DNA from 3 places in the Endozoicomonas gorgoniicola genome. Region 1 is predicted to be linked to each of the others. Evidence: predicted binding sites of a transcription regulator. Region 1 holds the regulator's gene; each other region holds the start of a gene.

Region 1 (10,073 bases):
TCGTTCTGGTAATTTGATACGGCATGAGATTGGTCATAATTATGAGCCTGAGGAAAGGGCTTTTGAACCTCCGGGTGCTGCACAGGCTTTTGCCGAAATCTTCCCCTATGGATACCGATATCAGTCTGGCTACTGGTTTATTTTTGATTTCCGGGACAGTGATTTCCTCTATTACTACTTCCCGTTTTTTGAGTTTTATTGGGATATTTGTCTTTATATCTTTGGCTATGGCTATAACCGAGACATCTGGGGGGAGGAAATAGATGAAATGTTGTCAGCAAAAAGAGCTTTCATGGCTATCTTGATAAACGAGCTATCAACCAAACCTTTGACAAAGCTCTATCAGGATTTTCGCCGTCTTCCCGGGGAACAGATACCCAGTCAGCCACAGGAAAAAACGGACTACTTTTTTGAAAGCCTTTGCAGAATCACGGGGCAGGATTTAACCCTGTTGTTCCGGAGCTGGCGTGTTCCAGTCAGCTCCGCCGCTTATCATCGGGTTTTACAGGAAAAGTATGAACATCCCCGCTGGTTGTACCATGATGGTTTGTAATCCGGTAAGCGTTGATCCGTAAGCCAATCAAAGCACCTGCACGTACTCCGGTCCAGCGCCCATGCTCCACAGAATGACCGTTGTGATCATCAGGGACACCAGAACGACCAGCCCAATACACAGTACTGAGCTGGCATACACAAATCCCTGTTCTTTCGGGATTCTCATAAAGACCGGCAGCCCGCTATACAGAAGCCAGGCAGACCATGAGGCACCAATGGTTCCGGCAACGATCGCCAGCCAGATAGAGGGAGCTAGTCCGCACAGTCCTGCCAGAAACAGGGGAAATGCTGTATAACAGCTGAAGGCAATGCTCTGTGCCATGGTCGGTTTACTGCCGAAGGTTTCACTCATCCACTGCACAAAGGCACCCATAACGGCCACACCTGCCAGAATGGCTAACCAGGCCAGCACTGACATCACCATGGCGCTGCTTTCGGTCAGACGAACAACCTGTTCACTACCGGGTAATGACCAGCCAGTCTGGGTGGTTCCATAAAAGGTACAGGCTGCTGGCAAGGCTGCCAGCCAGATAATCTGGGTAAGATAAAGCCGTAATATACCGGGAGGGTGTTCGCGAATAGAGTCCCACTCTTCATCAGGGTGAGTCATAAGACCCCAGAAGTGGCTCAAAATCATGGTGTTCATCTCCATGTGGACGAGCTGTACTTCCGTAGCAATTGTGTTTGCGGGCTACGAATCAGCGGTTGATGTTTGTTATTATTATTAGCTCCTTTCCTGGTCACCGCCTCAATAATAAACATCAAGGTGATGGAAGACCGCCGCTGCCATGAAAGTGCCATTACATTTAGTGTTGGCATGTTTCATTGCGAATGTAAAGAGTTACTGTAAAGCCTTACTATAGAATAAAGTGTGATCAAGAATGACAACTAAAGTGGATAGAATGTTTCTGGGGTTACTGGTTATTGTTGTACTGTCGTCTAGCTGGTGGCATTTGTCGCAACAACCTTTATTGTTTCATAAATTTATAGAAGAGGTCACTGAAGACACAGAGCCCGATAAGCCGTTATCGGGGACTCCTGACTTTGGCAGCATGTTGGATGTCTGGGAAAAAAAAGCCTCTTTCTTTGCCTTTATGAAAACTATGGTTGATGAAGAGAATCAGCAACTGAGAACCATTCGTCAGCAATTGTTGTCGTATAAAAATAAAGTGACTCTCGATGAAAGTCAGCAGCAGTGGGTGAACAGTCTGGCGCGTCTTTATAAAGTGGATGAAAAGAAGACAGAACTGGATGATATTTTTGACGAACTGCTGATAAAGGTTGATGAAATTCCAATTTCTCTGGCGCTGGTTCAGGCTGCTAACGAGTCGGCGTGGGGAACTTCCCGTTTTGCCCTGGACGCTAATAATTTCTTTGGACAGTGGTGCTTTTCTAAGGGTTGTGGCCTGGTTCCGGAAAGGCGTCCGGAAGGCGCGAGTTATGAAGTCAGGAAGTTTGATTCGCCTGCCCACTCAGTACGTTCATACATGCATAACCTGAACTCCAGCCATCACTATGAAAGTATGCGGGAGATGCGCATGAAACGTCGGGAAATAGGCGAACCAGTCACTGGCCTGATTCTGGCACAGGGACTGCACGCTTATTCCATTCGTGGTGTTGAATACGTGGATGAGTTGGTGCGGATGATCAAGGGTAATGATTTGTTGCGTTATGACCTGGAAGGCGAGAGCATAGCAGTGGAACACTGAAACCTTTCGAAGACATTAACAGTCAGGAAGACGAATGAAAATAATAGCCAGCCTGATGATCTGTCTGGGACTGTTTCTGTCCCAGTCCTCCTTTGCTGCACCAGCGAGCAAGTACTGGGGGGTTTGGGACAAAAGTGATGAGTCATCCCTCAAAACCATTGACCATTCGGCGTGGTCAGACCTTCTTTCCCGGTATCTGAAGACCTACCCCGACGGTGCGCTGTTTGCCTACAGTAAGGTGTCCAGAAAGGACCGTGCAAAACTACAGGCTTATCTTGCCAACCTGACAGGGCTGGATCCAAGGCGCTATAACCGTAAAGTGCAGCTGGCCTATTGGATTAATCTCTACAATGCCCTGACCGTTGAGTTGATTCTGAAAAACTATCCGGTTAAATCCATCACCAAAATCGGTCCCTGGTATAAATTTGGCCCCTGGGATGAAAAGCTGACTGAAGTGGCGGGTAAGTCTCTGACGCTCAACGATATAGAACACAGAATTCTGCGTCCGATCTGGCGGGATAAGCGCATTCATTATGCAGTTAACTGCGCCAGCAAGGGCTGCCCGGATCTTGCTGATAAGGCTTATACAGGAGCGACGGTTGAAGCCATGATGTCACAGGCTGCACAACGTTTTATTCGGCAGGAGAAAGGGGTGGACTTTATAGATGGTAAGCTGACGCTGTCACGAATCTATGAGTGGTATGCCGGGGATTTTGGTTCCAGAGAAGCTCTGTTAAGGCATATTAAGGAAAACAGCCGGCTTGCTATGGCTGCAAAAATAGACAAGTACAGAGGCGAATTGATCTATCAGTACAGATGGAGCCTGAATGACAGCCGGTAGCACTCTGAAATGAGTCTGGCTTTGCCGGTTGCTTTATCACTGTAGATTTCAGCCGATTGATCTAGGTACTGAAAAAGTTCAGGGATGAAATGATATGGCTTGGATTCGAAGGGCAGCCCGGCTGATGATGCTTTTCTGCCTGATGTCTCAGGTATCCACACTCCGGGCAGCCCCCGAAAAGGACTACTGGTCATTCTGGGACAAGCATGATCCCCGCAGCAAGCTAGAGGTTGAGCACAGCGACTGGCAGTTTATTCTGGATAAATACGTCCGCTTCTCTGAAAAGCAGCAGATGTATACCTTTGTTTACGGCGGTGTGAGCCGTGAGAATTCGGAACGCTTACGTGGTTATTTAAAAAATTTGTCTGAGTACGACCCCGGAACCCTGAACAAAAACGAGCAGCTGGCTTACTGGATTAATCTTTATAATGCTCTGACTGTAGAGTTGGTTTTAAAAAACTATCCGGTGAAATCTATCACCAAGCTGGGCAAAGGCTGGTTTCGTGTTGGTCCCTGGGACGATAAGCTGATTACCATTGCAGGTAAAGAACTGTCATTGAACGATATTGAGCATCGTATTCTGCGACCTGTCTGGAATAACCCCCGAATACACTATGCGGTTAACTGTGCCAGTATTGGCTGTCCTGATATTGCGCCGGAAGCCTATTCCGGCAAACGGATTGAAGCCCAGATGGATGAGGCGGCAAAACGCTTTATCAACCAGAGTAAAGGTGTCAACTTTGTCAGTGGGCGACTGGTGTTGTCGAAAATCTTTGACTGGTATAGCGATGATTTTGCGGGTAAAGACAATTCCGGCAAAGACTATTCCGGCGAAGAAGGAGTCTGGAAAGAGTTGTTGCAGTTTGCTGACCCCGGACTTCGAACCCGCCTCGAGTCTTACAAGGGTGGAATCAGTTACCACTATAACTGGAAACTGAATGAGTTTCGTCGTTGATTATTACTTTCCAGTCTTGCCCGTCCCGGTTCTGGCCTGTCCTTTTCGTGAGATGCCAGAACCAGGGATGAACGAAAACAGATCAGGCAGAGGCTGGTTCGAAATTGATGACCTGCACAGTATTGTCTTCAGCGGCAGGCATGGCTTCCGGAATATTACCTGAGAATATCTCCTGACTGTCTTCAAACTCATAAGGCTTGCGTTCGCCGGAGCGATCTACTGTCAGACTGGCGAAATCGAACAGTTCGGTGTCTGCCATCTGCGAAGGGGCAATAGTTTGCATAGCCGTGAAGATGGATTCGATTCGGCTTGGGTGCTTCTTCTCCCATTCTGCCAGCATGGCTTTAATGTTTTGTCGCTGCAGGTTTTCCTGGGAGCCACACAGGTTACAGGGGATAATCGGGTAGTTCTGTATCTGTGCGAAACGGCTGATGTCTTTCTCGCGGCAGTAAGCCAGGGGGCGGATGATCACGTTGCGACCATCGTCTGAACGTAGCTTGGGGGGCATGGCAGACAGGCGGGAACCATAAAACATATTCAGGAACAGGGTTTCAACGATGTCGTCCTTATGGTGGCCCAGGGCGATTTTGGTGGCACCGATGTCCTCTGCAAAGGAGTAGAGCGTACCACGGCGCAGGCGGGAGCAAAGGCCGCAGGTGGTTTTACCTTCCGGAATCTTGGACTTTACCACTGAATACGTGTCGCGGTTAATGATGTGGTAAGGCACTCCGACATTGTCCAGATAGTCAGGCAGAACATGCTCCGGGAAACCCGGCTGTTTCTGGTCCAGGTTAACGGCGACCAGCTCAAAACGAATGGGGGCGCTTTTCTGCAGGCTCATCAGGATGTCGAGCATGGTGTAGCTGTCCTTACCCCCTGACAGGCAGACCATGATCCGGTCGCCCTCCTCAATCATATTGAAGTCTTCTATGGCTTTGCCGGTAAAGCGTCTCAGTTTTTTCTGGAGTTTATTGAAACTGTATTTTTCTGCGCCAGTCAGGGTGGACGAACTCATAGGTTTAGAACACTGATTCCGAAATAAAGCTGGAGATTATAGCTGTGTGCAATATTCAGCCGCAATCCGGTGCTTCTACCAACAGTCACCCCGGAAGCGTTGTTGATGTAGATCAATGTTCTGGTGCTGTTTCGGTATATGCAGAGTGTGTCATTATATGAGATAAAATGTTCTACAGGGTTGAAATCATCCGCTAACTTTAATCTGTGCTGAAAATAGACAGTTGGCTATGAATCAGAACGCTATCAGGGAATGTTGACTTAACCTGTATAAACCATTCAGGGGCAGTGCTTTTCGGCTTGCCGAATAATTTCCTTTGCTCATGGCTGTTTAAGCTGAATAACGGTAACTCAGGGATAGCCAGTACTAACAATAATCTTCGATAAACGCAATGTTCAGGGGATTTTTATGAGTGATTACAAAAAGTTGAGAGATTGGATGCTAAACCGCCGGGAAGCACTCAATGAGCGGTTGCATAGCATCAAAAAAGACGTCACTCGCAAAGCCAGTGCAGACTGGTCTGAGCAGGCTCAGGAGCGGGAAAATGATGAGGTTATTGATGCACTGGGGAATGAGGCCAGAATTGAGCTGAATAAGATCAATCTGGCTCTGGATCGAATGAATAATGATGAGTATGGTTATTGCGTCGTCTGTGGTGATGAGATCGCCTCCGCCCGATTGGGCGCTATGCCTTATGCCGATCTTTGCATCAAGTGTGCAGAAGCGCGTGATAGTCGTAGTTGATTAAAGACTTCGAATGACGGCTGTCGCCTGATTTTTACTGGCCTGGCTGGTTTCCCCTGTGATCAGCCTTTCATAACTGTCTACAAAGCTTTGCACTGACCCCGGGTTATGCCGGTGGAAATAGTTGTGCCACAGTTTGCCCAGTCCTTTGATATCGTCTTCTGGTAAGGAATGAATGCTTTTTTCAGTCCGGCAATAGATCAGCCATGCAATCGCCGTTGCATAGGACAGGTTGGTGGCCAGTTCATGGTGAGGGTGACACAGAAATTCTCTCTGGCTGGCCAGGCCTCTGACCAGGCTCGACAGTTCTGACCTTTTTGCCAGGTAAAAGTCCCAGATATTCCGGTGCATTCGGGGAGAGATATGATAAATCCCCAGAGCCCGATGATGATCCTGTTTGATATGAAACCCCAGCTCTGACTCTCTGGCCGCTGTTCCCAGCAACAGGTTTTCGGCGGTTGGGCTCCACATTTTGAGATGCTTCAGGGTGGGACGGACAACGTAATGGCGCAATTCCTTTGCACAAATTCCCATACCTTGATCCTTCGTGAGGTTTAATACTCGTTTTATCGTATCACTGGCTTAATACTGAAGCATCTGCCATTTTGGAAATAATCTGTAAGAGATGCCATACAAAGAGGAGCTGCTGACTCACTCTAACAGAGCTTATTCCCCTTCAAAGGCGCACAACGAAAAGGTGGGAACGCCTGCATTTTGCAGACGACGGGAGCCGCCAAGGTCAGGCAGGTCCATAATCGCTGCCGCCTCAATGGTTCTTGCGCCCAGTTTTTCAATGAGCTGAACCGCAGCCAGCAGAGTGCCACCCGTTGCAATCAGGTCGTCAACCAGTAAGACCCGGTCACCTTTTTGCAGGCTGTCGGCATGAACCTCCAGGCTGGCTGTTCCATACTCCAGATCGTATTCTACCGAGATGGTTTTGGCGGGCAGTTTACCTTTTTTGCGAAACAGAACCAGAGGCTTGTTGAGTACATAGGAAAGGTTGGAGCCGATCAGAAAGCCCCGTGCATCCATTGCACCAATATGGCTGAAATCCAGCTCCATGTAACGGTGGATAAAACTGTCCATCACGCCACGCCAGGCTTTTGGGTTTTCAAAAATGGTGGAAACATCCCGGAACAGAATGCCTGGCTTGGGCCAGTCGGGAACAGTACGAATCTGGGACTTGAGATAAAAATCGTCGATGATCATGAAGTGGCAACCATATGCTGTGAAAGTGCTGATCATGGCTTGGAGAAAACCACTGCCGTACGGTGCCATCGGACTGTACGACAGTGTGAACAGGTTACATCAAATCAGTTTATTGCAATGATCTGTTCAATATCAGCGGCTTTTCCGCCAGCCAGAGAGCATAGTTGAACTGCGTCACGAATTTCAATTTCCTTGCCAACAGCCGAAATCAGGCCGTTTTTCTGGAAACGAGTGAAAACACGGCTAACCGTCTCTACTGCCAGACCCAGATAGTTGCCCATCTCGTTACGGGACATGGACAGTCTGAAAGACTGGGATGAGAAACCACGACGACGGAAACGGCTGGCAAGATTGATCAGGAATGTAGCGATACGCTCGTCTGCATTCTTCTTGGACAGCAGCATCATCATTTGCTGGTCTTCCCTGATTTTTTTGCTCATCAGGCGCATCAGGTGACGACCCAGCTCCGGGAATTCGTCAGACAGCATTTCCAGCTGCTCAAACGGAATCTCACACACCATGGTGGTTTCCATGGCCTGGGCGGAGACCGGATACATGTCAGTGTCCATACCGCTCAGGCCGAGGATTTCGCTTGGCAGGTAGAAGGCAGTAATCTGTTCTTCACCTTCGTTAGTTGCTGTGTAGGTTTTGATAGCCCCGGAACGCACAGCGTATACGCTGTCGAACGGGTCTCCTTCCAGAAACAGGTGTTCCCCTTTTTTCAGCGGGCGGCCGCGTTTTATGATTCGATCCAGATTGTCAATGTCTTTCACGCTCAACGCCAGCGGCAGGCACAGAGAGCTGAGACTGCAATCCCTGCATGCCACATGGCTTGGTTGTCGGACGTTGGGCTTAGACGTCATTGAGTGCCCTCAAGGTCTTAAATGCAAAACGCTGACTATTGTATGGAAAATATTTGGAAAGTGTAAGTGCGGTGTTGACTTACGAATGTTGATATTGATTGTTTTTTGAACTTAATTCGGTAAGTCGCATTATGTTGCGGCTGATAGCTGGTCTTATTAGTGAATGCTTTGCCCTTTTTCTGGGTTTGAGCAGGGTGTTTGCGACTTTTTATACGACGCCCTTTAAGAAGCAGGAGTTTCATTGTTGTTGTCGGCTTATTGAGCACTGCACAGATCAGAGTTAGAGCGACTAACCTCTGATCTATGTAAAAGGATATCCAGATTAAATCACTTTAGAAAAAAGCTTCGTGTTTTTTTGCTCCTGATAATACCGGTCAAACACCATGCAGATATTTCGTATCAGCAGTTTGCCTACCGGTGTGACTTCCAGAATTTCGGGTGTTATGACGATCAGACCATCCTGTGCCAGTGGTTTTAAGTTGATCAGTTCAGACAGAAAGTAGCTGGGAAAATCAATAGAATATTGCTGCTCAATTGTTTCTGGTTTTAGTCTGAAATGGCAGATCAGCTCGTTGATGACACTCTGACGAATCTGGTCATCTCTGGTCATTTTCAGACCGCGCTTAATCGGCAACTGACTTTGCTCGATAGCAGACTGGTATTCAGCCATATTTGTATAGTTCTGGATATAGGTGTTGCCTACCTTGCTGATAGAAGAGATGCCCATACCTATCAGGTCACACTGGCTGTGTGTGGTATAACCCTGAAAGTTGCGATGCAGCGTGCCGTCTTCCTGTGCTACTGCCAGCTCGTCATCGGGTAGTGCAAAATGATCCATGCCGATGTAAACATAGCCACTGTCCAGTAACCTGCGGGTCGCCTGCTGCAGAATCTGCAGTTTGACATCGGCAGGTGGCAGGTCTCTCTCATTTATTCGACGCTGTGGCATAAAGCGATGTGGCAGGTGAGCGTAGTTAAACAGCGACAGACGATCGGGTTGCATCGCGATCACCTTATCAATGGTAGTCATGAATCCGCTGAGCGTCTGTTGCGGCAGCCCGTATATCAGGTCCATGTGAACCGATTTGAATGCCATGGTGCGGGCTGCATCAAGAACCGATTCAATTTGCGCTTCGCTTTGTACCCGGTTAACCGCCTGCTGTACCACCGGGTCCAGATCCTGAACGCCAATGCTGATGCGGGTAAAGCCCTGGTCCCGCAATGTCGCCATCATGGGCCAGTCTACTTCACGAGGGTCCAGTTCGATGGAGTAATCAATGTCACTCCCGTGGGACAGTTTGAAGTGTTCAGATACCTTGTTCATCAACGCTGAAATCTGTTCCTGATTAAGGAAAGTGGGCGTGCCGCCCCCAAGGTGTAGCTGTTGTACTTCCTGATCGTCATTATACAGGTCTGCCTGCAGCTCAATTTCTTTGAACAGGTAGTTCAGGTAAGTGTCTGCCTGCTCTTTGCGCTGAGTGACAATCTTGTTGCAGGCACAGTAGTAACAAACGTGCTGGCAAAACGGAATATGGAAATACAGCGACAGAGGCTTGTCTGTGGCTGAACTACGCCAGGCGCTGGACTGATAATGCTGCTTGTCGAAGTCTTCAGAAAACTGAACTGCCGTTGGGTATGAGGTATAGCGTGGACCAGACAGGTCATACTTGCTAATCAGTCCTGTATCCCACACGGGTGTGTTATTCATAGTTTTTCTCATGTTGTTCTTGTCAGGTCATCAGTCAGCCGTCGACCTTGTGAAATGTTGTTTTAGTTTACGAAAAGGGTGGATAGATAAAGTTGATGTGTGTCAATAGGTAGGGTGCGTAATTTACATTTCTTTGATTTAATTGATCAGGGTCAGGTAGATGAGGTCGTACCGGCTACATTGAGTGACTGCTCATGGCCAGTAAAGACATAACCCATTTTTGATGTGGACCGGGAATAGCCCAGAGCCCAAACAGGATCATTAATACGCCCGCAATGTTGCGGGTAGCTGCTGCCTGAATCAGCGAGGTTAACTGTCTGGCAAACAGACCCGTTAAAAAGACAGCGGGCAAGGTACCGAGCCCAAACAGGCACATCAATAAGGCCGATTGCAGGGCATTGCCCTGAGTGGCGCTCCAGACCAGTGTGCTGTAGACCATTCCGCAGGGAAGCCAGCCCCAGAGGCTGCCCAGCG
Region 2 (10,073 bases), 3.7 Mb from region 1:
CGCACAAACCAGTGAGCGATCAGTTTTGCGCTGCACGGCCAGCCAGCCGCCTGCATGCAGCCATTCAGAGCCATCAGGCATACCATGACCATCAGCGGGAATTGCAGGATAGGCATAAAGCCTATTAACAGTGAGACGCCCCCCGACAGTATCAGGCACAGCGGCATCAGTTTACGGACATCCAGTCGGTCAGCAAAGGTACCCATAACAAAGTTGCTGATGCCATAGCTCAGCGACAGAGCGCACAGTGCCATTCCCAGTTCGGTTTTACTGTATCCCTGACTGATAAGATCAGGCATAGCCAGAACAAAGTTTTTTCGTACCAGGTAATAAGCGGAGTAACCCAGAAATGCGCCACCAAGAACTTGCAGGCGTAATCTTGAGTATCGTTCGTGTTGTGTCCTTGAATATCCCTCAGGCACAACTGGGCTCTTGAAAAAAGACTTCATACTGCTTTGATATCCAGATGTGAGATAGAAAAAGACTACTCGGTATCAGGGCCTTCAGACTTGTGATGAGGCGTTAAAGGTTCCCTGATAGAGTGGCCGCGTTGGTCATTGCGTTGCAGAGGATGTTTCCGTGGCAGGTATCTTTGAAATTAAACAACAGTGACCTGATATTGCGCGGTTCCCTGAGAAACCGAACCAGTTAAACTGGTAAACAATGTAGCAGTGGTTTGGAATTTTGTCGGATTAATGTTGACCGGAGTGAGAGGGTACCAGTGCCAGAAGACCTAAAGCACTGGTTTTCCTGAAAGAAAGTCGAAGACGGTTGGCAGCATATTGTCGTAATGTTCAAAGGAGTGATTGCCGCCTTTCTGAATAATCATCTGGGCATTGGCGTACTTTTCTACGGCTTTCCGGTAATCAAGGGTTTCGTCACCTTCCTGCACCATCAGCAGAATGTCTCTTGCGTTATCGAGCCATAAGGTCTCAAGGGATTGCAGGGTGTCAACGTGATCCATGGTTAACTCCCATTTGTCGCCGGTGTGAAAATTGGTTTGCCTGCCCAGATAATCACGGAACAACTCGTAGGGACGAACAGCAGGGTTGATCAGAACCAGGCGGGTGACAATCTCCGGGTGGAGATAGATCAGGCGCTGCATCAGCCAGGTACCATAATAGCCACCCAGAGAGCTGCCAATAATATAAACGGGTCGTATGCCATATTCGCGATTGATGCGGTCAGACATCAGGCGTCTTGCCTGCTCAGGGTGGCTGGGTAAATCGGGTACCCACAAATCCATATCCAGCTTGTTTTGATGGACATGATGAATGGTCTGTTGCGCCTTGGTGGACTGGGATGAACTGTTTAATCCGTGTAAGTAAATCAGCAGAGGCGTTTTTGTCATTGTTAGTCCCGAGGCTATTCCATGCGAGTTATCAAGGTGTCCAGCAGTGACTCTGGTTTATCAGCCACCGATAGAATATCGGGCAGAGGCTGTGTGACATAGCCTTCAGAAATGGCATGATCCATAAAGCTAAGCAGGTGATCATAATAACCACAGACGTTCAGCAGGCCGGAAGGTTTGTGGTGAAAACCGGTTTGTAGAAGCACTATGTACTCAAACAGTTCGTCCAGGGTGCCGGTTCCGCCAGGCAGTGCAATGCAGCCATCTGAAATATCACACAATGCCTGTTTTCGCTCACTCATCGTGTCAACAATGTGCATTTCTGTTAGCGAGTCGTGGGCTTTTTCCAGATCAACCATCAGCTTTGGAATGACACCAATAACCCGGCCACCCAGTGATAAGGCATGGTTGGCAATACATCCCATTAAACCAACGTTTCCTCCCCCATAAACCAGAGTCATATCACGCCTGACCATGGCTTCAGCCAGGTCGAGTGCGGCGGCTTTATATTCCGGTCGGTGGCCGGTATTGGCTCCGCAGAAAATACTGATGCTGGTCATTCAGTCTCCTGGCTGTTCGTTGTCTGATGGTTAAAAACACGTAGAAAGATAAATAGTATCAGGAGAATCCGGAGTTTGCTTCCCGGAGTCTTCTCCTCTTCGCTGTCTTCGGTTCAGTCACCCATCGCAATGCCTTCACGACGAGGGTCGGACGCTCCTATCAGACGTCCATTATCAAACTGTATTGCCTGAAGACCCGAGTTCAGATCCGTGACCTTAACCTGATACCCCATGTCTTCCAGAAGCTTTTTCAAAGCTTCTGCGTCAGTACCCGCTTCCAGCTCATACACTCCAGAGCGGTTTTGCAGATTCGGTAAGTCAATGGCTGCCTGTATCGGTATGCCCCATTCAAGATGCCGAATCAGGGTATTGGCGACATAGCCGATGATACGGGCTCCCCCCGGAGAGCCAAGAACCAGATAGGGTCGTTCATCTTTCATTACAATCACAGGTGTCATGGAAGACCGTGGACGTTTACCCGGCTCAACACGGTTAGCAATCGGGTAGCCTTGTTTGTAACTGCGAAAAGAAAAGTCCGTCAGCTCATTGTTTAACAGAAAACCACTACTCATCACCCGGGAGCCAAAACCATTTTCAATGGAACTGGTCATGGAGACAATGTTTCCGCCCTTATCCACAATGGAGATATGGCTCGTGGAGGGCAGCTCCAAAGATTGATCATCAGCCCGGGCAACTGGCTTATCCCAGTCAGGTGTCCCGGGGGCAACCTGAGTCAGGGCAGTGCCTTTGGTAATAAGTTTGGCTCGTTCAGCCAGGTACTGCTGATCCAGCAATCCTTGCGGCATAGGCACAAAGTCTGTGTCTGCCATATAACGATTACGATCTGCAAAAGCCAGCCGGGTTGCGTCGCCTATTACCTGCCAGGCTTCAGCGCTGTTGCGTGGTAAAGACGCCAGGTTCGCATGAGCCGAAATGCCCAGAACCTGACCAACAGTTAGCGTGCCAGAACTGGGAGGCCCCATACCACAAACGTTGTATTGCCGGTAAGGCGCACAAACGGCAGAGCGTTCCTTTATCTGGTAACTGGATAAATCACTGCGTGTCAGTAGTCCGGGATTGTCTTCTATCCCCTGAACCTTTTTAACAATCTGTGTACCGATCTTTCCGTGATAAAACGCACCGGCTCCCTGCTTGGCCAGAATACTCAGTGTTCTGGCGTATTCCGGATTCTTCAGTACGTCACCTTCTGCCAGGGGCTGACCATTTTTTTTGAAGAAATACTGACGTGTATCCGGGTAATGCTTTAATCGCTCTTTATCCTGCTCAATGGCACTGGCAAGGCGGTGAGACACTTTAAAACCGGTTTCAGCCATTTCCTGCGCCGGCTTAAGCAAATATTCCCAGGACTGCCTGCCATACCGGGCATGAAGATCCGACATCAATTTGACCGTACCCGGGGTGCCTACAGACCGGCCACCCACGACGGCATCAAAAAATGCTAATGGTTTGCCGTCTTTATCCTGAAACAATTCGGGTGTTACCGCAGCAGGTGCCGTCTCACGGCCATCAAATGTGGTCAGCTCATTTTTTTCAGCGTCGTAATATACGACAAAGGAACCGCCACCCAGACCCGATGACTGGGGTTCAACCAGCCCCAACACCGTCTGCACTGTAATCATGGCATCAATGGCACTGCCACCGGCTTTCAATACATCGTAACCGGCCTTGACTGCCAGAGGATTGGCTGCGGACACCATAAAGTGATCCGCAATGACTTCAGCCTTGGTTGATAACCCGCTGGCAGCCTCCGACGCAATGTCTTCGTTATCAATAGAAGAGGCTTTCAGACACACTGGCAGCCATGCCACCAATGCACACAACACCAGCTGTCTGAAGGTAGTGAATACTTTGTTTTTATATATACGCATGCACCTGTTCCCGTGCTTAAAACAGGCCTTTCATCGCTGAGGCAACAAAAAGCCTGTTCTTTAAGGAGATATCACTCTTTCAAGTATTCAGATAATCTCAGAACCGCCTCCATTAAGCCACCGGCAATGGTTCTGGCTATATCCGTTGTCGTCGTATGGTCGACAGAAGCTCCTCCTGGATCAACATCGCCCACTTTGAAGGGTCTTAATGAGCCTCGTGTTCATGATTATTTTCATCCTGTAATCATGGACTATAGATCCAAAAGCGTGAGGCTCATTTCATATTGGAGAAGACTGGCGGTCGCGATTGTTTTCTGGTTATGTCTATACTGATAAGCCGTCCAAAAATCTGAATTATAAAGAGAACCGGCCATGCATATTGATCCAACTGCGACCCCTGTAAAGGATGTCTACAAATTACTGATCAGTACCGTGACACCAAGACCGATTGCCTGGGTGTCCAGTATTGACGATCAGGGTATTGTCAACCTGGCACCTTTCTCTTTCTTTAATGTGGTGAGTGTTAACCCTCCTGTGCTGGGTTTTTCGCCTTTGCTGGACGGTACTGGCAAAAGCAAAGACACCCTGAACAATATCCGCAATACCGGGGAGTTTGTGGTGAATGTTGTCAGTCATCACATTGCCGATGCCATGAACCAGACTTCCGCTCCTTACGAGCATCATATTGACGAGCTGCAACAGGCAGGGCTGACTGCCATGCCGTCATCCCTGGTTAAGCCGCCTTCTGTTAAGGAAGCGATGGTTCATTATGAGTGTCGTTTGCACGATCTGATTTCATTTGGCAACGACCCTCTGGCGGGCAATCTGATATTGGGGCAGATCTGTCATATTCATGTAAATGATGAACTGAAAGACGGTGATCGTATTAACGTCAGTAAGCTCGATACGGTAGGGCGTATGGAGGGCAGTTACTATTCCACCACCAGGGATCGGTTTGCCATCGACCGACCGATACTGGATTAGCATTTTCGCCGTCATCCCCAACAGGTGGGGATGACGGACAGCGGTAAATTCTAAGCTTCAGTGCCCTTTATTTACAGCTTCCCTGTGTCTTATGTTTCTTGCTGGTTGCACTCGGGCAGGAGTCGCAGCCACTTCCACAGACGTTCTTTTTCCTCCACAGTTTGCGATAAAGATAATAAGCTGCACTGCTGATCACCACGGCGGTGATCAGAATATCCAGAAAACTGTTAGCCTGCTCATACATAGCCTGCCTCCCCTATAGATTCGTGACCGGGATATTTTGTGATGGCTGTATTTTCTTCCTGACCCAGTCTTTTAAACCGATCAGCAGCAGTAGTGCCAATCCTGAAAACCAGGCCAGTGACATCAGTTCTGTTCCGGTAAGATTCAAACGGTTGCCGGTGGAGTAAGCGATGGAGGCAACCGTGAATCCGATCAGGGTGGGCAGCAGAATAGACAACAGCATCCATCTATACTGACCCGTTTGCACCTTGATCATCATGACAGACGCCAGGCAGGGAGGATAAAGAATGAAGAACAGAATCAGTGCCACGGCAGCTACTGCCCCCTTGCCGGCAAACTCATTGGACTCGCCCATGCGCTGTTCCAGTTTCTGGTTACTCTCTTCGTCCTGCTGAAACAGTACGCCCAGGGTGGCGACACTGCTTTCACGGGCTGCAAAAGAAGAAAACAGCGCAACATTGATTTTCCAGTCAAAACCGGCATATTGGCTGACTGGCTCCAATGCACGACCAAGGCTGCCTAACAGTGAGGCCTCCAGACGCTGTTCATTGATGTCACGACGAATAGCGTTGCGTGCGGAAGATAGCTTTCTCAGGGCACGATTAGCCTTTCTTGCATCCCTGTCCCCTTTTGCAGGTGCGACCACAGCCATGAAGGTTTCGTTACGGGCCTTGAACTGGCTATTGATCGTGGCTGAAGCCTCAGCCCCACGGGCATTGAGTTTGGCGCGCTTGAAATCGGTGTAGAAGTTCACCAGTGCCGGAAGATTTGTGTGGTCAAATTTTTCGGCATAGTGTGTACCCCGAATGGCTTTGTCGAAGGTCGCCACGGCCTGTTCGGCACGCTGCTGTGCGATGTGCTCTTTATCCTCGGAAATACCGGGGAACTGCAACAAAACAAAGATAACCGTAGAAACTGCCAGGACAATGGTTCCTACTTTACGAACATACATCCAGGTTCGCTCCAGCGAGCGGGTAATAACACTTCGCAGGGTCGGCAGGTTATACCTTGGCAGCTCCATCACAAAGGGAGCAGTTTCTGTTTTTTGCAAGACGGTCCGGGTTAGCAGCTTGGCAACCAGAAGTGCGGCAATAACGCTAAAGGTGGATATGTAGAAGGTCATCAGGGACATGCTATCGACAAAGAATATGCCCAGCAGCAGCGTATAAAGCGGTATTTTTGCCAGACAGTTCATATAGGGAACCGTCAGGATGGTCGCCAGTCGCGCCCGGTTGTCCGGAATTCCTTTGGTTGCCATGATACCGGGTACTGCACACCCTCCGGCAAATACACCACCCAGTATCAGGGGCAGCGTACTCTGACCGTGAAGACCAAATTTGTTCAGTAGCCGGTCCGATATAAACGCAATGCGCGCCATATAACCTGAGTCTTCCAGAATGGCGATCAGGGCAAACAGGATTAAAAAGATAGGGATGTAGTTAAGAAGTGTATTGGCAGAATCAATGATCCATAAGCCTAACGAGCGCACATAAGGGTCGTGCAGGAACCCGGCTTCTGGCAGTACCCCGGCCACCAGTTCCCTGAAGGAAGCCAGATAAGGCCACCAGTAATTGGTGAGTTCATAACCGTAAACAATGGCACACTGATAAATAACAAATACGGTGGCGATAAGAAACAGGGGAGCGCCAAAACGGTTCAGTACAACACGATCTACACGTTCAGTGACGTTTTTCTTGTTCAGGTCTTCACGTTTGACCTCAACACAATGTGAGAGAATGTCTGCAACGGTTTTCTGTCGTTGGGCGACAATGTAGTCATTTATGCCCGAGTCCAGTCTGGTTTTAATAGCAGCCTGATGAGTGGCGACCTTTTGTTTCAGCTTTTCCCACTGGTCTGGTTCGATCTGGCTGGCAAGCCAGTTGCTGGCCTCCTGATCCTCTTCGAGTAGTCGCAATGCAAGCCAGCGAATGGCTGGCATATCGGTGATATCCAGTTCATTTAATGACCCGGAAATATCAGAAATGCTCTGTTCAAGCTCGGGGTAAGAGGTTCTGAAAGCACCTGGTTGTGCCTGAGTGAGGGTGTCTGAAAGCCGTTCTATTCCCTGGCCGGTACGACCAATACATTCAGCAACAGGTATGGCCAGTTTTTCTGCAAGCTTCCCGGTTTGTATCTCAATCCCCTCGGAACGAGCCACGTCCATCATGTTCAGGGCAAGAGCGACGGGTAATTCAAGTTCAAGCAGTTGCAGAGTCAGGTGCAGGGAACGATTGATATTCGCTGCGTCCATGACATTAAGGATAACGTCAGCCTGTTCTTCTCTGAGGGCTTTGCGGGCAACACGCTCTTCCAGGGAGAAACTGGTCAGGCTGTAAGTGCCGGGTAAATCGATTAACTGCCAGTCACCATTCTGGTCAGAGAAATAACCTGTTTTTTTATCAACAGTCACCCCCGGATAATTAGCAACAAATTGCCGGGCTCCGGTCAGCTGGTTGAATAGTGTGGACTTACCGGCATTTTGTTGCCCTGCCAGTAAGATTTTTTTTCTTTGCATGCTATATTCCGCTCAACAGTGAATGCGTGTCGTACAATTTCCGCAGCAGGCGCTTTTGCCAGATCAGGCGCTTTCGCCAGGTCAGGCGCTGGCATCCACTATGACTGTTTCAGCTTCCGCTATTCGTATGACAATACTTGTCATGCCTACTTTAATTTCTACGGGGTCTCCCATAGGTGCGTGCCTGACGAGTTTAATTTCAACACCCGGCATAAGGCCTAAATCCAGAAGACGCTGACGAATAGCGCCCTCTGAGTTGTGACCATATATAACGGCATTCTTTCCAACATTTAGTTCAGTAACGGGTCTCTTCATACTGTTTATTTGAACGCAATAAAAGGGTTTTGAGTATAAGGATTCGTTGCAGAATGGAGTAGTCGTAAATGATAACCTTTATCATTTGATTGACTTAAGTCAAGGCATTGTCAAAAGAGAATGATTCTTGCTTTTAAATGGTTTTGATGATTTTTATTATGCCGACAAATATTTTTTGTATGGCATAAAATTATGATTAAAAAGTTTGCATTATCAGCATTCATTGCAGCTTCTCTACCGGGAATTGCCCTGGCACATACACCGTTATTTTCATGTTACGACTTTGGCGATAACACAGTTTTATGTGAGGGTGGTTTCTCGGATGGCTCCTCAGCCAAAGGTACCGAAATCTTGATTATTGATGGATCCGGTAAGGAATTGACCAAAAGCAAGCTGAACGCGGATAGCGAAATAGAGTTCGAGAAACCATCCGGCGAATACAAGGTTCTGTTTAATGGTGGCCCCGGCCACAGTATTGAAATTAATGGCAAGGACATCGTTGGGTAATTAATCGTTGTCGATTAATTCAATAGTCAGTCAATCAATAGCTCTATTACCTGGTTAAACTATGAAAAAAATTGCATTCGCAGCAAGTGTTGCAGCCCTTGCTTTTTCTGCGGCTTCTCAGGCCCACTTTCAGTTGATGTACACACCCGATTCTCAGCATGACAAGCCTGCTACTCTTGATACGAAGCTGGTTTTCGGACATCCCATGGAAAACGGCCATGTGATGGACATGGGGCAACCTGAAGAATTTTTTGTTAAGTTCAAGGGTGAAAAAACCGACCTTCGGGATAATCTGGAAAAAGTGACATGGAAAGGTCCTGACAACTCTGCAGATGCCTATCAGGTGAAGCACAAAATCCGTCGTAATGGCGATTATATTTTTGGACTGGTTCCGGCTCCTTACTTTGAAGCTTCTGAAGATACCTATATTCAGCAGTTCACCAAGCGCATTGTTAACAAGGGTGGTGTGCCAAATGGTTGGGACGAGCCAGCAGGACTGCTGACAGAAATCGTACCCAAAAACAAGCCTTACCAGATTTTTGCGGGCAGTACTTTTACCGGCCAGGTGCTTTCCGACGGCAAGCCAGCGGCAGGCATTGAGTGTGAAATCGAATTTATCAACACCGACATTGACAGTGAAGCCAATGCCTTTGGTAAAACGGTTCATCGTCAGCCGCCAGCGTCAGCCATTGTCGCTTATACCGATGAGAACGGCATGTTTACTTTTGGTATCCCCAAAGCCGGTCATTGGGGATTTGCCTGCATGGGTGCTGGTCCTGAAACCGAGTACAAAGGTAAAGAGCTGTCTCAGGACGCCGTGCTCTGGATTGAAGCCAAAGAGTTATAACCTGAACACCGCACTGGTTTGTTAAAACGATTATCTGGAGCTGGCTTTTGCCAGCTTCTTTGTTTTGGACAGTCAGTCCAGAGTTTTCTTGAACCGCATGGCGGCAATCACAATACCCGACAGGGTAAAGACGACGAGTGCTATCACATCCATCCACATGTGGCTGATGCTGGCACCGCGCAGAATAATGCCCCGCATCAGTCGCATATAATGAGTGGCTGGCAATAGTTCAGCCAGCCACTGAGCTGCTTTGGGCATACCCTCAAAAGGAAACATAAAGCCTGAGAGCAGTATCGAAGGCAGCAAGATAAACACGGTCATCTGCGAGGCCTGCAACTGCGTGGTTGCCAGAGTCGAGAGAATTAATCCCATGGTCAGGCTGGCTGCGATAAACAACAGAGTTGCCCAGAGCATCTGAGCCACGCTGCCATCAACCGGTACTGAAAAGATAAGGAATCCGAGCGCCAGAATAATCCATACCTGCAGCAATCCGATAAAAACATACGGCACTATTTTACCTATCATCAGTTCCATAGGTTTTACCGGTGTTGTGATCAGCAGTTCAAGATTACCACGCTCTCGTTCCCGAACCAGAGCCGCTGAGGTGAACATGATCATTGTCATGGTCAGAATAACGCCAACCAGACCGGGAACAATGTTCACCACAGCCCGCTGCTCAGGGTTGTAGTAAAGGGTAATTTCAAAGAGAGGGTTTATAGGTTCGGAATAAAAACCGGGTACTTCGCCTGCTGACATATCTCTCAGCTGTTTTATGGCACTGCTGATCATCGGGTCGGAACCATCAACCAGCCATTGGGCTGCGGTTTCCCTGAGAGCCATACGATGTTCAAAATCTTTTGGA
Region 3 (10,073 bases), 5.2 Mb from region 1:
TGCAGCCGAACTTAATTGCTCACAAAGTGTCAGCTGAGTTGCAAAGCGACTTGCTTGTATTTGACTGGTGGGTAAAAAATGGTGACAGAAATTATGGGAACCCTAATCTGCTTTGGGTCTCTAATGAAGAAAAGCTTGCGGTAATTGATCACAATCTTGCGTTTGATTCCGAAGTCACCGAAGAATCATTCTTCGAGCACCATATATTTTCTGAGGCAAAGCACAGGATTTTTACTGATTTGGCACATATTGCCGAGTATCGCGATAAGATAGCGCAGGCAATATCAGAATTTCAGCCTGCTGTTGATGTTATTAAGGAGGTCTGGCCCTGGCGCGATCTTGAGGAGACACGCCCCTTTGAGCTAGACTCTGCCGCCCTTTTAGCCATACTTGAAGAGTATAAGAACAATGACTTTTGGAGCATGAAATGAATAAGTACGCTTGCCGGTACGCCATAGTACAGTTCATGCCCTACCCCGAAACAGGAGAGTTTGCGAATGTAGGGGTAGTGCTGGCTATTCCCCAGAAAAATATATTTGCTTTCAGGCTTGAAACCAGTAAAACCACCCGATTAACACACTTTTTTAACCATCTGGAACGAAATGTGTACCTGAGCGCCATAAAGGGGCTGGAAGAAGAGTTAGGCTATTACGTACAAGCAATAAGAGATGCTCAAATAACGGCACAGGTAGCTTTTGACAGCCTGGTAAGGCCTCTGGAAACCATTCTGAGGTTCAGTGACGAGCGAGTTAAAATGGTTAATACATTCGACCAGGTTGAAGATGGTCTTTTTGGTCGTTTTGTCATGCACGATTTTGCTAAAGCTCCTGACTATGAGGGCGAGCTACAGCGTAAGATTGGTCAGATGCTGCGAGAAATAAACCTGGAGCATAAATTTAAAAAGCGAACCCTGGGTACTGATGCTTACAGAGTCACAATGCCTTTAGTCCAGAAAAAAGAGGCCAGGTACCGGGCGGTGCAGCCTTTGTTCTTTAACCAGAACAAACCTCAGGCGATCATTGAGCACGGGAACAGGTGGGCCAGCAAACTGGACACCCTGAAGGATTTTGGAGCCCTACCTGAAGAAATTTTGATCCCGGTTAAAAAACCGCTCAAAAAGAGCAGCGACTTTAACCTTGCCTGGAAACTGGTGGAGAAAAAGCTAAAAAATTTCGGTGACCTGATTCAGGCTGGCGATATTGGCATCATAAAATCTTTTGCAAAATCCTGACCCTTCCTCTTCACATGAAGGGGAAACCCCGACTTTTTACCCCGGCCTCGCAATGGTACAAATGTACGGAATAAATGCTTTTGTATTCCGGAGCCGGGGATGTCGAACTTTTCTTTCTTGGATGTTGTTGCTGACCAGTGGGGTGAGCTGCAGGAACTTGCCCAGCAAGCAGAAAGCCAGATCCGGTTAAACCCAAGAGGCGCCTGTTTTTTTGCCCGCTACGCACTTGAGAGAACCGTGCGGGAAATGTACCGCATTGATAAGTGGCTGAAAAAGCCGTACGAAAGCACTCTTAGAATTACAACACCTGATCGATCGACGCTCAGGGCGTTTATCCATCGAAAGCGCTCTGGTCAACAAAGAGATTGCCGGGCGTTACTACCAGGAAGCGGCACTAAAGAACATTGCCACCACCTTCGAGACTCATAATCAGCGCAAATCACTGCTGGTTATGGCCACCGGAACCGGCAAAACCCGTACCTCGATAGCTCTGGTTGAAAAAGTCAAAAAAGTCGGTCTTCGCGTAGGAATAATGATTTTTAACACACAACCACTTCTGTCTGCCCCTGTTTCAGCTGATCCATCAGTGGAGCAGGTGGCTGCACATCGGTAAACAGTGTATCAATGTCTTCTACATGCCCCAGCCGGATCATGGCAGTGCGACCAAACTTGCTGTGGTCTGCGATGGTAAAGGTTTTCTGGGCATTTTCCATCATCGCCTGAGCAACACGTACTTCGTGGTAGTCAAAATCCAGTAATGTACCGTCCAGGTCAATGCCGCTGATGCCGGTGATGGCAAAGTCCATGCGGAACTGACTGATAAAATCCCGGGTGGCCTCTCCCATAATGCCACCATCGCGATTACGGACTTCGCCACCGGCAATGATGACCGTGAAATCATCCCGAGCCAGAAGAATAGAGGCGACGTGCAAATTATTGGTGACAACTTTCAGGTGGTTGTGGTTCAGAAGCGCTCGGGCGACGGATTCAGTGGAAGTGCCAATATCAATAAAAAGCGAAGAACCGTCAGGAATGCGTTTAACCAGCTCGCTGGCAATGCGGTCTTTTTCTGAACTCAGCTGCTTCTTTCGTTCGCTGTACTGAGTGTTTTCAGTGCTGCTGTTGGTCAGTCCGGCGCCGCCATGGTGACGACTGATTTGTCCGAGCCGGTCCAGCTCATTCAAATCCCGTCGTATGGTTTGTGGCGTCACGCTGAAATGCTGAACCAATCCTTCCGTGGTAACAAAGCCTTCCTGCTTTATCAGGTTAATGATCATTTCATGACGGCGGCTTTGTGGCAGTTGGGTAGAAGGTCGGTTGGTTTTCTCGGCATCCATAAGCATTTAATACATGGTCAATGGCAGAAATAATAAACATAAAAGGTCAGCAGACCTGAAAGCATAAAAAAAGCGGGTTTCTAATACTGCTTTTGAAAGCCCGCTTCAGGATCATACTGTCACCATTGATCCTTTTGTTTGGCTCAGGTCAAAGATTGAGCCAAAAGCGTCAATGGATGTAAAACGGTGTGACCTGTATTCATTTCAACCTGCATTTTGCAGGACTCACAGTCGGTAACGACATAATCCACGCCCAGTGCTTCAATCTGGTCAAAAATACCCTGACCAATGCTTTGGGAAGTGTTGTAGTTCTCTTTCTTGAAGCCATAGGTGCCGGACATTCCGCAGCACTTCTGGTCCAGCATAATCACTTCCAGCCCCGGAATGCTGCTCAGCAGTTCCATGGTATGAATCACACCACCGGCTTTAATCAGGTGACATGGGCTGTGATACGCCACGCGCAGCTTCAAAGGCTTCATATCCGGTTGATTGCCCCGGGCAAACTCACGGGCGATAAAGGCTGCGGCAAAGAAAATCCGGTCTTTCACATCGCTGTTATCGACATCCAGCACTTCCGGATATTCATCCCGCAGTGTCATGGTGCAGCTTGGCTCGGTGGCAATCACACATTCGGTTTCTGTGAGTGACCGGGCGAACTGGTTCATATTCAGCTCAGCGTTTTTACGAGCCTTGTCAAAGAAGCCGTTGGCGATCAAAGGCACACCACAGCATTTCTCTTTTTTCATCAGGCTGACGCCAATGTTCATGGCGTTGAGAACGCTGACCAGATGCTTACCCACGGTTGGGTCGTTGTAGTTGGTAAAGCAGCCATGGAAGAAGCTGATTTTCCGTTTGAATTGTTCCTGAGTGCCAGATTGTTTATTAAACCAGCTGCGGAAAGTCTGACCTGTGTACTTTGGCAGTGTACGACGTTCGTCAATTCCCAGGGTTTTATCCAGCAGTTTTTTCACCGGCTTCAGTTTTGTCACCGTATTGACGATGGGCGCTGCCGGTGAAGACAGGCTGCCCATCAGGTCGGTGTGACTCAGCATGAACTCCCTCGGCCCTTTCTTAAAACCACCATGCTTTGCTTTTGCCAGCTGAATAACGGTACCGACGTGAACACCGGAAGGGCAGGCCACCTCGCAGCGCTTGCAATTAGTGCAGTGCTTCAGGGCTTCGTCGTACAGTTCCGGGTTTTTGATTCGCAGTCGCTCACCATCCGGCCCCGCCTGTTTTGGACCCGGATAATCGGGATTAGCTTCTGCCACCGGGCAACGGGTGGTACACGCAGTACACTTGATGCAGTTGTCAAAACTGGTATTAATAAGATTTAACATAACTGCCTCTTACTTCGCTGTCCCGGATGAGTCGCTTCTATGCGCAATAATCTGGTTCGCGGCAAACCATCCCGTACTGATGGCAACACCACCGGCGCTGGCTTCGGCTACCGGGTTGAAACCGCCCAGTACACCACCGGCGCAGTACAGGTTAGTGATTGCGTTGCCGTTCTGATAAGGATTGAACCGTTCGCTGGTTTCAATACCAAAGTAACTGAACCCATGTTGACTGCCATTGAGGAACCGTTCGTTTGACCATTGTTCACGCTGACCGGTTTCCACGACATCCAGGTTGAACGTTTTATCGGTCAGGCTGGACGGATTGCTGTCGAGACCACGGCTGAAAAAGCTGCCGGTTGCCAGAACAAAATGATCAGCCTCCAGCGGCATAGAAGGGTTTAGTCGTGTTTTGATTGAACGCAGCTGATTGTTGTCAAAATAACCCGACAGAACTTCATCGCCCTCCAGCAGCAAGCCTCCGAGTTCACGATAACGCTGCCTCAGGGCGCTCGCCATTCGCATGCCCGGCAGGGAAGGGGGCAGGGTGGCAAGCTCGCAGACAGGCAGTCCGGTATGAGCTTCAAGCTGGCTGATCAGTTCGTTGCCGTTTTCAACCGCCAGTACCGATGGCAGAACCACCAGGTCAGCGTTGCCCGCTGCTTTCTGGATTGCTGACGCAAAAATAGTCAGGCCTTTTGGCTGGCTGAACAGATCACGCTTAAGCAGGCGAGCCATTTCCAGAGAACGCAGTTCGTAGGCATTTCTGGCATCAATTTTGATGGTTTCGGCACTAATGTCTGCCACGGTAAATTCAACACCGGTAAATTCAGGATGCTTTTTCATACCTGCCGCCACCAGTGCTGGCTGAAAATCGCGGAAGCCTGCAATGTTAATAATGGCGACACGACGCAGACCTGCCGCTGGCGCTGCAATAGACAGTGCTTTAGTACCCGGCTGGCTCAGCCAGGCCGGACGAATGGCACCCAGAGCGGTTAAGCGACTGTGGTTTTGTTGTCCATGGCTGGACATCTGGATACCGGCTTTAGCCATTTGCTCAGTAAAAAAGTGCAGGCTCTGTTTAACCTGAGCAGCACCCAGCTTCCGGTAGGGATGGTCTGATGGCAGATGACTGATCTCTTCAAATGGGTATTGCACCAGTGAGTTATTTTGACGAATACCCAGAACATCAATTGAACCGGAAGCGAAGGTCAGGGCGCTGTCACCGGCGCTGATGAGGGCTGTTTTCAGACCCGCTTCGGCACAGCGGATAGCGCTGGTCAGCCCGGCGAGGCCGCCGCCAATAATAATGCTGTTGTATTTCATACGGCCTCCACAGCGACGTGGTCGTTTTGTTCTGAGACAGGGGTTGGAAGGGATTGCAGCTGGTTATAACCCAGAAGATTGTCGTATACCCAATAGCTGAAGTCAGCTTCACGCATGGCATCACCCCAGAGAATGGGTCGAACACCTTTCCAGCGTTCCTGCAGAAACTCTCCAATACTGTCCAGAGCATTTTCTGAGTTGTCAGCGTGTGTCATTTCGCTGACGATGCCTGCCGCACGACAGGAACACATCTCGCCCTGGCAGGGACCCATACCAATACGGGTTCGACGACGAAGGTCTACCAGATCTTTCGCGTTCAGATTGTTAACGGCGTATTCAATTTCACCGCGGGTCACCATTTCACACTCGCAGATAATGGCGTTCTGCTTTTTATCGTCAGACAGGAATTTAGCGGCTCGTTCACCGTGACGGTATTTCGCAGAACCGGAAACCGGGATAGACACCTGGGGTGCATGCACATCTGCATCTTTTCCTTTGGCTCCGGGCAGTGGGGTTTCTGCGGTTTCGCAGCGTTTGGTGATACCAAGATTTTTTGCCACAGCGTCGGTGGCCATTTCTGCCATCAGGCGATAGGTCATCAACTTACCGCCGGTGATGGTGATCAGACCGGGTAGAGCGTCGGCTTCACCGTGATTAACCAGAACAATCCCGCGGCTGATGTTTCGACCGGATGGATCGTCACCCAGAGACACCAGCGGGCGGACACCGCAATAAGCACGCAATACACGGGTTTTCGCCATAATCGGGCAAAGCTTCTCACCTTCTGCCAGAAGGGTTTCGACTTCGTTTGGAGTGACGCGGATATTTTCGATATCGCTGTAAGGAATTTTTTCTGATGTGGTACCAATCAGGGAAATGGTGTCGCCCGGAACCAGAATGTCGGCATCCGCTGGTTTACGACAACGGTTAATCACCATGCTGTTAATGCGATAATCAACAATCAGCAGAGAGCCTTTAGCGGGGAACATTCGAATGGACAGGTCTGCGTATTCGGTAATCTGCTGTCCCCAGATACCCGCAGCATTTACTACCTGCAGGGCTCGGATATCAATGAGTTCGCCGGTTTTAATATTCATGCAGTGGACACCACATACACGACCATTTTCAATAATAAGACCCGTTACCCTGGTGTAATTCATCAGGCGACCGCCGTGTTCTTCAGCATCCAGAATGTTAGAGGCCGTCAGGCGAAAAGGGTCAATGGTGCCATCCGGAACCCGTACCGCACCCAGCAGTTGTGGGTTGACGTTAGGTTCTATACGCAGGGCTTCTTTTGGTGTCAGGGCTTCTGCACGGATGCCAGCGGTATGACATGAGTTGATGAATTTGTCCTGAAAAGAGAGTTCGTCTTCCGGCAGAGTAATAAACAGACCGTCGGTTTCTTCAATGCAGTGACCGGCGATCTTTCTCAGGATCTGGTTTTCTTTGATGCATTCAACCGCTGAGTGCTGGTCTGTTACGGCATAGCGAGCACCTGAATGAAGCAAACCGTGGTTGCGACCTGTTGTACCATTCGCAATATCGTCCTTTTCTACCAGAATGGCACGCATACCACGCTGTGCGCAGTCTCGCAAGACTCCAGCGCCTGTTGCGCCACCGCCAATAATTACGACATCGGTCTCTATTTGTCTCATTCGGTACTCTTTCGATAACGTTTAACGGTGAGGTGTCTTTTAATGTTCGTTTATGATCGTTGGTGCGCACTATAAATAAGCAACTGAAATTAAAAAATGATCTGGATCAATGTTCGTACTTGTTCGTTTGATGTTCTATTGGATGCACTAATGATTACATTGTTAATGTTTGAAGTTTTTTTATGAAAAAATAAGAACTTTCTATCAACGAGAGCTCATTCGATTGGTAAATAATGTTATTTTAATGCCCTTTTTTGTGAGTGATTTCCGAAAAAGCGCACATTTCCTGAACATTGATTGATTTAGATCAATTTTGAAGTATTGATAAGGTTTGTTGCTGTTTGTAAAAATACACCCCGTATTAAGACCACTTTGAATTTATTAGAAGACAGGTCTGAATTAACCAATGTCATAACCTGGATGGGTGGAACTTATTATTATGCGTAAATCACTGTTAGGAGAATGCCTTGCCGAATTTATTGGTGCAGGGCTTCTGATTTTCTTTGGTGTTGGTTGTGTGGCCGCACTGGTTCTGGCTGGCGTTGATTTTGGTCAGTGGGAAGTATCCATTGTCTGGGGTCTGGGGGTTGCCATTGCCATTTATGTGACCGGTGGCGTTTCCGGCGCTCATCTTAACCCTGCTGTTACTCTCGCTTTGACCGCATTCAAAGGCTTTGAGAAGCATAAAGTTCTGCCTTATATTCTGGCCCAGGTACTGGGTGCGTTCTGTTCCGCTGCTCTGGTTTATTTCCTCTATAGCAGCCTGTTTGCAGACTATGAACTGGCTAACGGTATTATTCGTGGCTCTGAAGAAAGTCTGGCAACGGCTGGTATATTCTCTACTTACGCTCACGCTTCCCTGAGCAATATGCAGGCATTTGCAGTTGAGTTCATGATTACTGCCGTATTGATGGCTGGCATTCTGGCTATTGGTGATGATAACAACGGTGCTGTCAACGGCGCCCTGTCTGCCCTGCTGATTGGTCTTTTGATTGCTGTTATTGGCGCTTCTTTCGGCCCTCTGACCGGTTTCGCCATGAACCCTGCCCGTGACTTTGGTCCCAAGCTGTTTGCCTTTTTGGCTGGCTGGGGCGAGGTGGCTCTGACCGGCGCTCGTTCTAACCCTTACTTCTGGGTTCCAATTGTTGCTCCAATCGCTGGCGCAATGGCCGGTGCATGGACCTACATCAACCTGCTGGGTAAACAGGTTGAGCCGGTTGAGTGTGCAACGCCGGGCTGTGAAATCAAGACAGCCTGAATCAATAAATAAAATGAGCGCTGCCTTTCTCAACCCCTGAATAACAGTGTGTTGAATGTGGCGCGCTCCCTGATTAGCCCGAAGTTTGATTATTCAGGGCTGAACAATAAGGAATTAAGATTATGACCAATGAAAAAAAATACGTTGTTTCTCTGGATCAGGGTACAACCAGCTCCCGCGCCATCATTTTCAACCACGATGGTGATATTGTAGGGTCTTCCCAGCGCGAATTTACTCAGTACTACCCTCAGCCAGGCTGGGTTGAGCACGACCCGATGGAAATCTGGGCGACTCAAAGCTCGGTTCTGACAGAAGTGCTGGCTAAAACGGGTATCCCTTCTGATGAAGTGGCTGCTCTGGGCATCACCAACCAGCGTGAGACAACCGTCGTCTGGGACAAGAACACGGGGCGTCCGGTTTATAACGCGATTGTATGGCAGTGCCGTCGTACGACAGATATCTGTGAACAACTGAAGAAAGCGGGTCTGGAAAGTCATATTCGTGAAACCACTGGCCTGGTACTGGATGCTTACTTCTCCGGCACCAAGATCAAGTGGATTCTGGATAATGTGGAAGGCGCTCGCGAAAGTGCCGAGAAAGGTGATCTGCTGTTCGGTACTATTGACACCTGGCTGACCTGGAAGCTGACCAATGGTCGTGCGCATGTCACCGATTACTCCAATGCTTCCCGTACCATGCTGTTTGATATTAACAAGCTGGACTGGGACGAAACCATGCTGGACGCTCTGGGTATTCCCCGCAGTATGCTGCCGGAAGTGAAGTCCAGCTCTGAAGTGTACGGACAGACCAACATCGGCGGTAAAGGCGGTACCCGTATTCCTGTTGCCGGTATGGCTGGTGATCAGCAGGCAGCCCTGTTCGGTCAGATGTGTCATGAAAAGGGTATGGCCAAGAACACATACGGCACTGGTTGCTTCCTGCTGATGAACACTGGTGAGGAGCCGGTTAAATCTGAAAATGGTCTGCTGACCACCATTGCTTTCGGCCTTGATGGCAAAGTTCAGTACGCCCTGGAAGGTTCTGTATTTATGGGCGGCGCTTCTGTTCAGTGGCTGCGTGACGAGCTGGGTCTGGTACGTGATGCGTCTGATACTGAATACTTTGCCAGCAAGGTAAAAGACACTAACGGCGTTTATGTGGTACCTGCTTTTGTCGGTCTGGGTGCGCCTTACTGGGATCCTTATGCCCGTGGTTCCATTTTCGGCCTGACCCGTGGTTCCAACCGCAACCATATTGTGCGTGCAACGCTTGAATCGATTGCTTATCAGTCCCGTGACCTGCTGGAAGCGATGCAACAGGATTCTGGTATCGAAATGAAGCAGCTGCGTGTTGACGGTGGTGCGGTTGCCAACAACTTCCTGATGCAGTTCCAGGCTGACATTCTGAAGACAGAAGTGGTTCGTCCAACCGTCACTGAATCCACAGCAGCCGGCTCTGCTTATCTGGCTGGTTTGGCAGTTGGCTTCTGGGAAAGTACTGACGAACTGAAAGACAAGGTGTCTGTTGACCGCACTTATGCGCCTGTCATGGAAGAAGAACAGCGTGCAGACCTGTATAAAGGCTGGAAGAAGGCTGTTGAGCGCAGCCTGAAGTGGGAAGAACAGGAGTAATAGCCGACGACAGACTAACGATAAAGTGTAGAGTTAAAACTCTGATGAAGTGAGTGGGAACCGGGTCGCAGTGGCATCAGTCATTGTGGCCCGTTTTTTACTGGTCTTTGAAAGATCGATTGGCATTATCATTCATCATGAATACTCCTTTATGTGGCAAAAAAAACCGGCAGACCGCCGGTTTCATAAAATTTTGCACAAATGATTGGAAACGCTCCGTATCAAAACCGTTTTGTGGTTTATGACACCGGGTCAGAATCAGGACTTCTCCTTAGGCTTTACATAAAGCACAAGATTG

The links. Region 1 encodes FNR, which switches genes on or off when oxygen is low (the NO sensors DNR and NnrR bind a similar motif). Its sites were predicted from a motif close to TTGATNTANATCAA; they were not measured.
Region 2: a site for FNR is predicted at 7,947-7,960, ahead of NX722_RS19310 (FeoA family protein). Genes of this name have one in related genera too.
Region 3: a site for FNR is predicted at 6,983-6,996, ahead of glpA (anaerobic glycerol-3-phosphate dehydrogenase subunit A). Genes of this name have one in related genera too.

What each region holds. Positions count from the first base shown of each region.
Region 1 is NZ_JAPFCC010000001.1:512,496-522,568, forward strand. It holds gene NX722_RS02345 (M60 family metallopeptidase) at 1-553, shown strand, start outside; gene NX722_RS02350 (Yip1 family protein) at 581-1,165, opposite strand; gene NX722_RS02355 (glucosaminidase domain-containing protein) at 1,437-2,264, shown strand; gene NX722_RS02360 (DUF547 domain-containing protein) at 2,299-3,105, shown strand; gene NX722_RS02365 (DUF547 domain-containing protein) at 3,200-4,060, shown strand; gene ttcA (tRNA 2-thiocytidine(32) synthetase TtcA) at 4,143-5,075, opposite strand; gene NX722_RS02375 (TraR/DksA family transcriptional regulator) at 5,484-5,819, shown strand; gene NX722_RS02380 (hypothetical protein) at 5,820-6,353, opposite strand; gene NX722_RS02385 (adenine phosphoribosyltransferase) at 6,486-7,028, opposite strand; gene fnr (fumarate/nitrate reduction transcriptional regulator Fnr) at 7,133-7,891, opposite strand; gene hemN (oxygen-independent coproporphyrinogen III oxidase) at 8,214-9,599, opposite strand; gene NX722_RS02400 (sulfite exporter TauE/SafE family protein) at 9,775-10,073, opposite strand, start outside.
Region 2 is NZ_JAPFCC010000001.1:4,253,404-4,263,476, reverse strand. It holds gene NX722_RS19345 (MFS transporter) at 1-422, opposite strand, end outside; gene NX722_RS19340 (YqiA/YcfP family alpha/beta fold hydrolase) at 734-1,351, opposite strand; gene NX722_RS19335 (LOG family protein) at 1,366-1,911, opposite strand; gene ggt (gamma-glutamyltransferase) at 2,025-3,800, opposite strand; gene NX722_RS19325 (hypothetical protein) at 3,872-3,994, opposite strand; gene NX722_RS19320 (flavin reductase family protein) at 4,173-4,784, shown strand; gene NX722_RS28965 (FeoB-associated Cys-rich membrane protein) at 4,852-5,028, opposite strand; gene feoB (ferrous iron transport protein B) at 5,041-7,542, opposite strand; gene NX722_RS19310 (FeoA family protein) at 7,624-7,857, opposite strand; gene NX722_RS19305 (hypothetical protein) at 8,050-8,364, shown strand; gene NX722_RS19300 (DUF4198 domain-containing protein) at 8,426-9,211, shown strand; gene NX722_RS19295 (ABC transporter permease) at 9,284-10,073, opposite strand, start outside.
Region 3 is NZ_JAPFCC010000001.1:5,694,015-5,704,087, forward strand. It holds gene NX722_RS25640 (HipA family kinase) at 1-431, shown strand, start outside; gene NX722_RS25645 (DUF3037 domain-containing protein) at 428-1,231, shown strand; gene NX722_RS25650 (hypothetical protein) at 1,331-1,660, shown strand; gene NX722_RS29020 (DEAD/DEAH box helicase family protein) at 1,635-1,844, shown strand; gene NX722_RS25655 (DeoR/GlpR family transcriptional regulator) at 1,771-2,568, opposite strand; gene glpC (anaerobic glycerol-3-phosphate dehydrogenase subunit GlpC) at 2,712-3,908, opposite strand; gene glpB (glycerol-3-phosphate dehydrogenase subunit GlpB) at 3,918-5,231, opposite strand; gene glpA (anaerobic glycerol-3-phosphate dehydrogenase subunit A) at 5,228-6,886, opposite strand; gene NX722_RS25675 (MIP/aquaporin family protein) at 7,326-8,144, shown strand; gene glpK (glycerol kinase GlpK) at 8,267-9,775, shown strand; gene fur (ferric iron uptake transcriptional regulator) at 10,034-10,073, opposite strand, start outside.